DNA from 3 places in the Streptomyces antibioticus genome. Region 1 is predicted to be linked to each of the others. Evidence: riboswitches for the same ligand, from Rfam matches in the RefSeq annotation. Region 1 holds a riboswitch; each other region holds the start of a gene.
The links. A riboswitch is a leader RNA that binds a small molecule or an ion and turns the genes downstream of it on or off. The one in region 1 is predicted to bind cobalamin.

Region 1 (3,267 bases):
CCTGCTCTCAGGTCAGCGCGTCCGCCACCAGTGCGGCGGCCCGGGCAACGAGTTGATTGTCCGTGGGACCCTCGGGGGCGTACTTGGTCGACAGCACGGACAGCACGATCGGCGGCCGACCGGGGGGCCATACGACCCCCACGTCGTTGGCGACGCCGTACGCCGCGCCTCCCCCGGTCTTGTCCGCGAGCGTCCAGTCGGCGGGCAGACCGGCCCTGAAGCGGGCGGTGTTGGTGGTGTTGGCGACCAGCCAGCCCGTCAGCAGCTCACGGTCCGCGCGCGGCAGGACCCCGCCGAGCAGGAGCCGTGCGTAGGTCCTGCCGATGGCGCGGGGGCTGGTGATGTCGGTCCGGCGCCACGGTTCCGCCGTGTTCAGCTCGGGCTCCCACCGGTCGAGCCGGGTCGTCGGGTCGCCGAGCGAGCGGGCGAACCGGGTGATCGCGGTCGGTCCGCCCAGCTCGCGCAGGAGCAGATTGCCCGCGCCGTTGTCGCTGTGCGAGACGGTGGCGGCGCACAGTTCGGCGACGGTCATCCCGGCGGCCACGTTCTCGTCGGTGCCCGTGATCGGCGCGTACCCGGAGGCGGTGACGTACTCCTCGGTGTAGCGGATCCGGCGGGCGAGGTACTCCCCGTCGCGGTCGAGATCCCTTAACACGGCTGCCGCGGCGAGGGTCTTGAACACCGAGCACAGCGGGAACCGCTCGTTCGCGCGGTACGCCAGCGTCCGTCCGGTGGCCGTGTCGTGGGCGTAGACGCCGAGGCGGGCCGCGTACCGGCGTTCGAGGGCGTGGAAGCGCCGGCCGAGGCGTGTTCCGGCGGTCGTCGAGGCGTGCGCGGCGGTCGTGTCGGTCGTGTCGGTCGTGGAGGCTTGTGCGGAACCCGGCAGGGCGGTGGCGAGGGCCGCTCCGGCGCCGAGGGTGAGTGCCGCGCGGCGGCCGTGGCGTGCCATCGGGGCCGCCTGGGCCGCCGGGATCGGGTCGTTCCGGTCCATGGTGTCCGTCCTCGTGTCGTCGTGATCTTCCTGTCGTCGGGAGGGACGCCCGGGGCGGGTGGGTCGGTTTCGTCCGGTCGGGGGCACGCGGCGGCCGGGGGTTTCACGCGGACGACGGCACCGCGTAGGGTGGCCCGCGTAGCTGGTTCGCCCCGTCCGCCAGGCGGGAGCGTCGTAAGAGGGAACCCGGTGGGAATCCGGGACTGCCCCGCAGCGGTGAGTGGGAACGACCGCCGTCATACGCACTGGGCCCGACGAACAGGGTCTGGGAAGCGACGGCCAGTAGGTGACCTCCGACGGCCGGAGGACGCGCCCACGAGTCCGAAGACCTGCCAACTGCCCGTGCGTGAAGCACTCACGCGCGGACATCCCGGTGACCTCGAGGGCGGGTCGGCGCACACATCGTACGGACGGCCGTGGGCCGCTGCCGTACGGTCTGTCACCCCTTCGCGCTCTCGTCCCGTCGCCGGGATCTCAGGGATCAGTCTCGCGAAGGAGATCTCCGTGACCACCAAGCCCGCAGCCGCGGCAGCACGGGCCACCGTGTACGGCTACCCCCGTCAGGGGCAGAGCCGGGAACTGAAGAAGGCGATCGAGGGCCACTGGAAGGGCCGCGTCACCGCCGACTTCCTCCGGGAGACCGCCGCCGGACTCCGCCGGAGCAACTGGCGGCAGCTCGCCGCCGCCGGCGTCGACGAGGTCCCGACGGGGGACTTCTCGTACTACGACCACGTCCTCGACACGACCGTGATGGTGGGCGCGATCCCCGAACGGCACCGCGCCGCCGTCGAAGCGGACGCGCTGGGCGGCTACTTCGCGATGGCCCGCGGCACCCAGGACGTGGCGCCGCTGGAGATGACCAAGTGGTTCGACACCAACTACCACTATCTGGTGCCCGAGTTGGGCCCGGACACGGTCTTCACGGCCGACTCCGCCAAGCAGGTCGCCGAGTTGGAGGAGGCCCATGCCCTCGGGCTCACGGCCAGGCCGGTTCTCGTCGGTCCCGTCACCTATCTGCTGCTGTCGAAGCCCGCACCCGGTGTGCCGGCGGACTTCGACCCGCTGACCCTCCTGGACCGGCTGCTGCCCGTGTACGCCGAGGTCCTCGCCGATCTGCGTGCCGCCGGGGCCGGTTGGGTGCAGCTCGACGAACCGGCCCTGGTGCAGGACCGCACCCCGGCCGAACTCAACGCCGCGGCCCGCGCCTACCGCGACCTCGGCGCCCTCACCGACCGTCCGAAACTGCTCGTGGCCTCCTACTTCGACCGGCTCGGCGAGGCCCTGCCCGTGCTGGCCAAGGCCCCGGTGGAGGGGCTGGCGCTGGACTTCACCGAGCGGGCGGCCGCCAACCTGGACGCACTGGCCGCCGTCGGCGGGCTGCCCGGGAAGCGGCTGGTCGCCGGTGTGGTGAACGGCCGCAACATCTGGGTCAACGACCTCTCCGCGTCGCTCACCACGCTGGGTACGTTGCTCGGTCTGGCCGACCGGGTCGACGTGGCCGCGTCCTGCTCCCTGCTCCATGTGCCGCTCGACGCCGCCGCCGAGCGGGACATCGACCCGCAGATCCTGCGCTGGCTGGCCTTCGCCCGTCAGAAGACCGCGGAGGTCGTCACCCTCGCCAAGGGCCTCACCCGCGGCACCGGCGCCATCGCGGCCCAACTCGCCGCCAACAAGGTCGACTTGGCCTCCCGCGCAAACTCCCCGATCACCCGTGACCCGGCGGTCCGGGCCCGCGCCGAGGCCGTCACCGACGCGGACACCCGCCGCGCCCAGCCCTACCCCGAACGCGCCACGGCCCAACGCGCCCACCTGGGCCTGCCGTTGCTGCCGACCACCACCATCGGCTCCTTCCCGCAGACCGCCGAACTGCGCACCGCACGCGCCGATCTGCGCGCCGGACGCATCGACACGGGGGCCTACGAGGAGCGCATCAGGACGGAGATCCAGGAGGTGCTGGCCTTCCAGGAGAAGGCCGGTCTCGACGTCCTCGTGCACGGCGAGCCCGAACGCAACGACATGGTCCAGTACTTCGCCGAACAGCTCACCGGCTATCTGGCCACGCAGCACGGCTGGGTCCAGTCCTACGGCACCCGTTACGTCCGTCCGCCGATCCTCGCCGGGGACATTTCCCGCCCCGAGCCGATGACCGTGCGCTGGACGGCCTACGCCCAGTCCCTCGCCTCACGCCCCGTCAAGGGCATGCTCACCGGGCCGGTCACCATGCTCGCCTGGTCCTTCGTCCGCGACGACCAGCCCCTCGGCGATACCGCCCGGCA
Region 2 (3,267 bases), 580 kb from region 1:
TCCTCCCGGTAGACGCGCATGTCCGGGGTGACCCGGTCGAAGAGGGAGGCGCCGGCGAAGAAGCCGTTCTCATGGCCTGCCAGGACGAAGTCGCGGCCGTCCACCACGAGTTCGGCGCCCTCCTCGACACCGAGGTCGACGTAGGAGCGGACCCGTTCGACGGCCTCCGGGCCGACCAGGGGGCCGAAGTCCGCCGCCGGGTCGTCGCTGCGGCCGATGCGGAGGGTGCCGATGCGCTCCTTCAGCCGGGCCACGAGCGCGTCGGCCGTCTCCTCGCCAACCGGGACGGCCACGGAGATCGCCATGCAGCGCTCCCCCGCCGAGCCGTATCCCGCGCCGATCAGCGCGTCCACGGCCTGGTCGAGGTCGGCGTCCGGCATCACGATCATGTGGTTCTTGGCGCCGCCGAAGCACTGGGCGCGCTTGCCGTGGGCTGCGGCGGTCGCGTAGACGTGCGCGGCGACGGGCGTGGAACCGACGAAGCCGAGGGCGGCCACCCGGGGGTCGTCGAGGAGGGTGTCGACGGCCTCCCGTCCGCCGTTGACGACGTTGAGGACACCGGGCGGCAGCCCCGCCTCCAGGAAGAGTTCGGCGAGCCTGAGCGGGACCGACGGATCGCGTTCGGACGGCTTGAGGACGAAGGCGTTGCCGCAGGCGAGCGCGGGCGCCGCCTTCCACAGGGGGATCATCGCGGGGAAGTTGAACGGCGTGATCCCGGCGACGACCCCGAGGGGAGCGCGCAGCGAGTGGACGTCGATGCCGGTGCCGGCGTTGTCGGTGAACTCGCCCTTGAGCAGATGCGGGATTCCGGCGGCGAACTCCACGACCTCCAGGCCGCGTTGGAGGTCGCCGTGGGCGTCGGCGACCGTCTTGCCGTGCTCGGACGACAGCAGCCGGGCGAGCGGGTCCCTTTCCTGCTCGACGAGCTGGAGGAACCGCAGGAGCACGCGGGCGCGGCGCTGCGGGTTCCACTCGCCCCATTCCCGCTGGGCGTTGACGGCGTCGGCGATCGCCGCTTCCGTCTCGGCGCGGCTCGCCAGCGGCACCAGCGCCTGGACCTCCCCGGTGTTGGGGTCGTACACCTCCCCGTAGGACCCCGAGGTGCCCGGGGTGTGCTTGCCGCCGACGAAGTGCGTCAACTCGCGCACGGAGGCGCGTTCGTGCTCTCGGACCATGACTGCCTGCTCTCGTCAGGAGGGATCCGGGGATGGCGCGGCAGGCCGCCGCATGCCGACGTGGTGGCGGGCGGGTGCGGGGGCTGCGCGAGATCGCGTATGGCGTACGGGCCGTCAGGTCCTGACGGTGACGTGCGGGAGCGGGCCGGGCAGGGGCAGTGGGGCCCTGCCGGGGTCGGGTGCGCGCACCGGTGCCATGCGTGTCAGCTCCATCCTCGTGGACAACACGGAACGTCCCGCGGCCGGTATCCTGACTCCCGGATCAGCGCGCGCCGTCCGCCTTCCCGACGTCCTTCTCGTCAGTGGCGTACCGCTCGACGGCGTACTTCCCGGTCACAGTGGCGGGACCGCGCCGGAATCGCACCGGCTTCCCTGCACCGCGGGCCTTGTACGCGCGACTATATAGTTGGACATCCTAGTAAATCCAGTGCGGCGAGCCCCTCCACGAGAACGTGGCTGGTCAGCCGGGTTCGGATTCCGCCGTCCGGGGGTCGGCGAAGCGCACCGGGGCGCGGAAGCGGGCCTTGCGGGCGGCCCTGCGGAAGGTGGTCAGCACCGCGGGGCCCGCCAGCAGGACGCACACGAAGTTGGTGACCGCCCGGCCGGTGTCCCAGCCGAGGGACGTGGCGAGGTCGAAGGCGATGTAGCGCTGCCACTGCTCGGTGAAGGGGAGGCCGGGCAGATAGGCGACGGAGCTGCCGGGGTCCACAGAGAAGGGCCAGAAGGAGAGGTTGAGCAGGAAGCCGAAGAGATAGCCGGAGAGGGAGCCGTAGACGGCCAGCATCAGCACCTCGCGCCGGCCGCTCGCCCGGGGGAGGAATCCGACGAGCATCCCGACGAACGCGCACCCGAACATCTGGTACGGCATCCACGGCCCGACGCCACCGGTGATGAGCGCCGAGGCGAACAGCGAGGTGCAGCCGAGGGTGAAGCCGAAGCCGGGTCCGTAGACGCGGCCGGCGAGGACCAGGACGAAGAAGACGGTCTCGACGCCGGCCGTGCCGGCTCCCAGGGGGCGCAGGGCGGCGTTCACCGCGGACAGGACGCCCAGCATGGCCAGGGCCTTGGAGTCGATGCCGCCCTCGGCGATCTCCGACAGCACCACGCACAGGACGAGCACCAGGAGCACACCGAAGATGACGGGCGGCGCGTAGTTCGAGCCGAACTTGCCGGGTGCGACGACGAACGGCCAGAAGAAGGCGACGACGCCGAGGAACGCCGCCATCGTCATGACGACGGCGACCCGTGGGGTCAGCCGGATGGCGGCGGTCCTCACGGTCGGGCCGCCTTCACCTGGTCGACGGTCAGATACGGCAGCGGTGCGAGGATCTTCGCCGTCTGGGGTGCGAACACCGGTGAGGCCACGATGACGTCCGTAGTCGGGCCGTCCGCCACGACGTCCCCCTCGGCCATGACGATCACGCGGTCGGCGGCGCGGGCGGCGAACTCGACGTCGTGGGTGGAGACGACGACCGATCCGCCGTCCGCCGCGAGGGTGTCCACGATCTTGATGAGCGCCGTCTTGGCGCGGTAGTCCAGGCCGCGGGTCGGCTCGTCCAGGAGGACGATCCGGGGCGCGGCGGAGAGCTGGATGGCGAGGACGAGGGCGAGTTTCTGTCCTTCCGACAGGTCGCGGGGGTGCGTCGCGTCGTCGATGCCGGGCGCGATGCGGTCCAGGACGTCACGTGCTCCGACCGTGGTGCCCGACTCGGCGTCCGCCTGGTCGAGTTCCTGCTTGACGCTCTCCAGGTAGAGCAGGTCGGCGGGCGTCTGCGGGACCAGGCCGACCAGTCGGCGGGCGCGTGCGGCGGGCACGTCGTGCGGGTCGGGTCCGCCGGCGACCTTCACCGTTCCGGCGCGGCGCGGTCCTGAGCCTTGCAGCGCCCAGAGGAGGGAGGACTTTCCGGAACCGTTGCGGCCCATGAGCGCGGTCACCTCACCGGAGCGCAGCTCCAGGTCGACCTCGCGTACGGCGGGCACGCCGCGGTAGGCGACGGTGATGCCGCGGGCCGTCAGCAGCCGGGCGGGCTCCCCCGCGGGCGCCGGGCGGACCGGGTCCGGGGTGCGGCCGGCGAGTTCGGTCCGCAGGGGT
Region 3 (3,267 bases), 5.6 Mb from region 1:
CCGCCGAGAAGGGCTACCGCGCCGGCCAGATCGCCTCCGCGGGCCTGGTCTCCCTGGCCCACGGCACCAACGACGCCCAGAAGACGATGGGCATCATCACCCTGGCCCTGGTGGCCGGCGGTGCCGTCGCCCCCGACTCCGACCCGCCGCTGTGGGTCATCCTCACCGCCGGTCTGGCCATCGCGCTCGGCACCTACCTCGGCGGCTGGCGCATCATCCGCACCATGGGCAAGGGCCTCACCGACCTCCAGCCGCAGCAGGGCTTCGCCGCCCAGACCAGCGCCGCGACGGTCATCCTGGCCTCCTCCCACCTGGGCTTCTCCCTCTCCACCACGCACTCGGTCTCCGGTTCCGTGATGGGCGCGGGCCTCGGCCGCAAGGGCGGGGTGGTCCGCTGGTCCACCGCGACCCGGATGTTCGTCGCCTGGGGCCTCACGCTCCCGGCCGCCGCCCTGGTGGGCGCGCTCGCCGAGTACGTCACCGGCTTCGGCGCCTGGGGCACGGCGGTGGTCGCGGTCTTCCTGGTCGCCTCCAGCGCCGCCATCTGGAAGATCTCCCGCCGCGAGCACGTCGACCACACCAACGTCAACGACCATCCGGACGAGCCGGCCGGTGTCGTCACCACCGCCATCGCCGCGGTGACTCCGCCGCCCACCGCCGCGATGACCGAGACGGTGCCCGAGCCGGTCTCCGAGACCCTGACCGCCACGATCGCCTCCCCGGCGGCCGAGCCGGCGGCCTCGCCCGCCCCCACGGCCTGAGCGCCATCCGCCCGGATACGCAGGAACGCGAAGGAACAGCATCCCTATGAAGATCGACTGGGCAGCCCTGGGCTCCGTCTTCGGCGTCAGCCTCGTGGTCACCGTGGCCCTCGTGGGCCTCTTCACCCTCGGCATCATGGCCCTCTCCCACCGCGAACGGGCCACCGCGCAGGGCGGCTCCGCCACCCTCGCCCTGACCGGCGCGTACGCCTGCTTCGCGGCGTGCACGGCCGCGGTGGCCTACGGGATCTCGCTGATCGTGGCCTGAGGCCACGACGACCGTCCCCGGGTGCGCCCGGTCCGGCCCCTTCCCGGGGTCCCGGACCGGGCGCGCCTTCGTGTGCGGCCCGGTCCGCGTACGGGCGGTGTGGGGTTCTGCACACTCTCCCCCCGCAGGTCAACGGCAAGTTGACGGCCCTTCGGGGCCCGTGGTGGACTGCCGGGGCCAGCTACGGCGGCAGAAGAGGAAGCCGGTGCGAATCCGGCGCGGTCCCGCCACTGTCACCGGGGTAGTAACCCCCGGGAGCCAGGAACTCTCACCGCCGGTCTCGTCGAACCAGGGCGCGGACACCCTGAGTGAGGACATATCGCCATGCGCGCTCGGTCGTTGAGGTACCGCACCAGGCCCCTGCCCGGCCGCACGGCCGGCTGAGCCGGTGCGTGCCGACCGCGTCCACGCGTACGGCGCCGCTCTCGGCCTCCTCGGCGACCTGCTGCTCGGCGATCCCCGCCGGGGCCATCCGGTCGCCGGATTCGGGCGGGCCGCCGGTGCCGTCGAGCGCGTGCTGTGGCGCGACCACCGGGGCTGGGGCGCCCTGCACACCCTGGTGTGCGCCGGGGGCGCCGTAGCGCTCGGGGCCGCCGCCTCGCGCGCCGTCCGCTCCTCCCCCGCCGGGTCCGTCGCCCTCACCGCCGCCGCCACCTGGGCCGTCGTCGGCGGCACCTCCCTCGCGCGCGAGGCGCGGGCCGTCGGCCACGCCCTGGAGACCGGGGACGTCGACGCGGCGCGGGCCCGGCTGCCGCATCTGTGCGGGCGCGACCCGCAGGCCCTGGACGCCGACGGGATCGTCCGCGCCGTGGTCGAGTCCGTCGCCGAGAACACCTCCGACGCCGTCACCGGGGCCCTGGTGTGGGGGGCGGCCGCCGGGGTGCCCGGGCTGCTCGGGTTCCGGGCCGTCAACACGCTGGACGCCATGGTCGGGCACCGCTCACCGCGCCATCTGCGCTTCGGGTGGACGTCCGCGCGCCTGGACGACCTCGCCGGCTGGCCGGGGGCGCGGCTCACCGCCGTCCTCGCCGTCCTCGCGGGGGACGATCCGCGGGGGGCCGTGCGGGCCTGGCGCGACGACGCCCACCGGCATCCCAGTCCCAACGCCGGGCCCGTGGAGGCGTCCTTCGCGGGGGCGCTCGGGGTGCGGCTCGGCGGGACGCTGTCGTACGGGGGCCGGGTCGAACACCGGCCGGTGCTGAACCAGAAGGGGCGTTCCGTGGAGGTCAAGGACATCGAGCGGGCGGTACGGCTGTCCCGCCGGGTCGCGCTGCTCGCGCTCGGCGTCACCGTCGCCGGGCGGGCCGCCGCCGCGCGGGTGCGGGGGCGGGCGTCATGACGGGCGGGGGGCTGCTCGTCGCCGGGACCACGTCCGACGCGGGCAAGAGCGTCGTCACGGCCGGGATCTGCCGGTGGCTGGTGCGGCAGGGGGTGAAGGTCGCGCCCTTCAAGGCGCAGAACATGTCCCTGAACTCCTTCGTGACGAAGGAGGGCGCCGAGATCGGGCGGGCCCAGGCCATGCAGGCGCAGGCGTGCCGGATCGAGCCGAGCGCGCTGATGAACCCGGTGCTGCTCAAGCCCGGCGGGGAGCGCAGCAGTCAGGTCGTGCTGCTCGGCAAGCCGGTCGGCGAGATGAGCGCGCGCGGCTACCACGGGGGCCGTCAGCAGCGGCTCCTCGGGACGGTCGTCGACTGTCTGGCCGAGCTGCGCAGCACCTACGACGCGGTGATCTGCGAGGGGGCGGGCAGCCCCGCCGAGATCAACCTGCGGCGCACCGACATCGTGAACATGGGCATCGCGCGCAGCGCCCGGCTGCCGGTGCTGGTGGTCGGCGACATCGACCGCGGCGGCGTCTTCGCCTCCTTCTTCGGCACCGTCGCGCTGCTGTCGCCGGAGGACCAGGAGCTGGTGGCCGGGTTCCTCGTCAACAAGTTCCGCGGGGACGTCAGCCTGCTGGAGCCGGGGCTCGACATGCTGCACGGGCTCACCGGGCGCCGCACCTACGGGGTGCTGCCCTTCCGGCACGGGCTCGGGATCGACGAGGAGGACGGTCTGCGGGTGTCGCTGCGCGGCACCGTGCGCGAGTCCACCGTCGCGCCGCCGGTCGGCGAGGACGTGCTGCGGGTCGCCGTGTGCGCGATCCCGCTGATGTCCAACTTCACGGACGTGGACGCGCTGGCCGCCGAGCCCGGTGTCGTCGTGCGGTTCGTGGACCGGCCCGAGGAGCTGGCCGACGCC

Region 2: it holds a riboswitch for cobalamin, as region 1 does, so the genes downstream of both, AFM16_RS37440 (CoA-acylating methylmalonate-semialdehyde dehydrogenase) here and metE (5-methyltetrahydropteroyltriglutamate--homocysteine S-methyltransferase) in region 1, are expected to answer to the same signal.
Region 3: it holds a riboswitch for cobalamin, as region 1 does, so the genes downstream of both, AFM16_RS09650 (cobalamin biosynthesis protein) here and metE (5-methyltetrahydropteroyltriglutamate--homocysteine S-methyltransferase) in region 1, are expected to answer to the same signal.

The regions. Positions count from the first base shown of each region.
Region 1 is NZ_CM007717.1:7,744,422-7,747,688, reverse strand. Features, by position in the region: gene bla (class A beta-lactamase) at 8-991, opposite strand; cobalamin riboswitch at 1,118-1,342, shown strand; gene metE (5-methyltetrahydropteroyltriglutamate--homocysteine S-methyltransferase) at 1,496-3,267, shown strand, end outside.
Region 2 is NZ_CM007717.1:8,326,606-8,329,872, reverse strand. Features, by position in the region: gene AFM16_RS37440 (CoA-acylating methylmalonate-semialdehyde dehydrogenase) at 1-1,175, opposite strand, end outside; cobalamin riboswitch at 1,399-1,572, opposite strand; gene AFM16_RS37435 (ECF transporter S component) at 1,636-2,406, opposite strand; gene AFM16_RS37430 (ABC transporter ATP-binding protein) at 2,448-3,267, opposite strand, start outside.
Region 3 is NZ_CM007717.1:2,161,495-2,164,761, forward strand. Features, by position in the region: gene AFM16_RS09640 (inorganic phosphate transporter) at 1-761, shown strand, start outside; gene AFM16_RS09645 (hypothetical protein) at 808-1,029, shown strand; cobalamin riboswitch at 1,177-1,316, shown strand; gene AFM16_RS09650 (cobalamin biosynthesis protein) at 1,418-2,368, shown strand; gene AFM16_RS09655 (cobyric acid synthase) at 2,365-3,267, shown strand, end outside.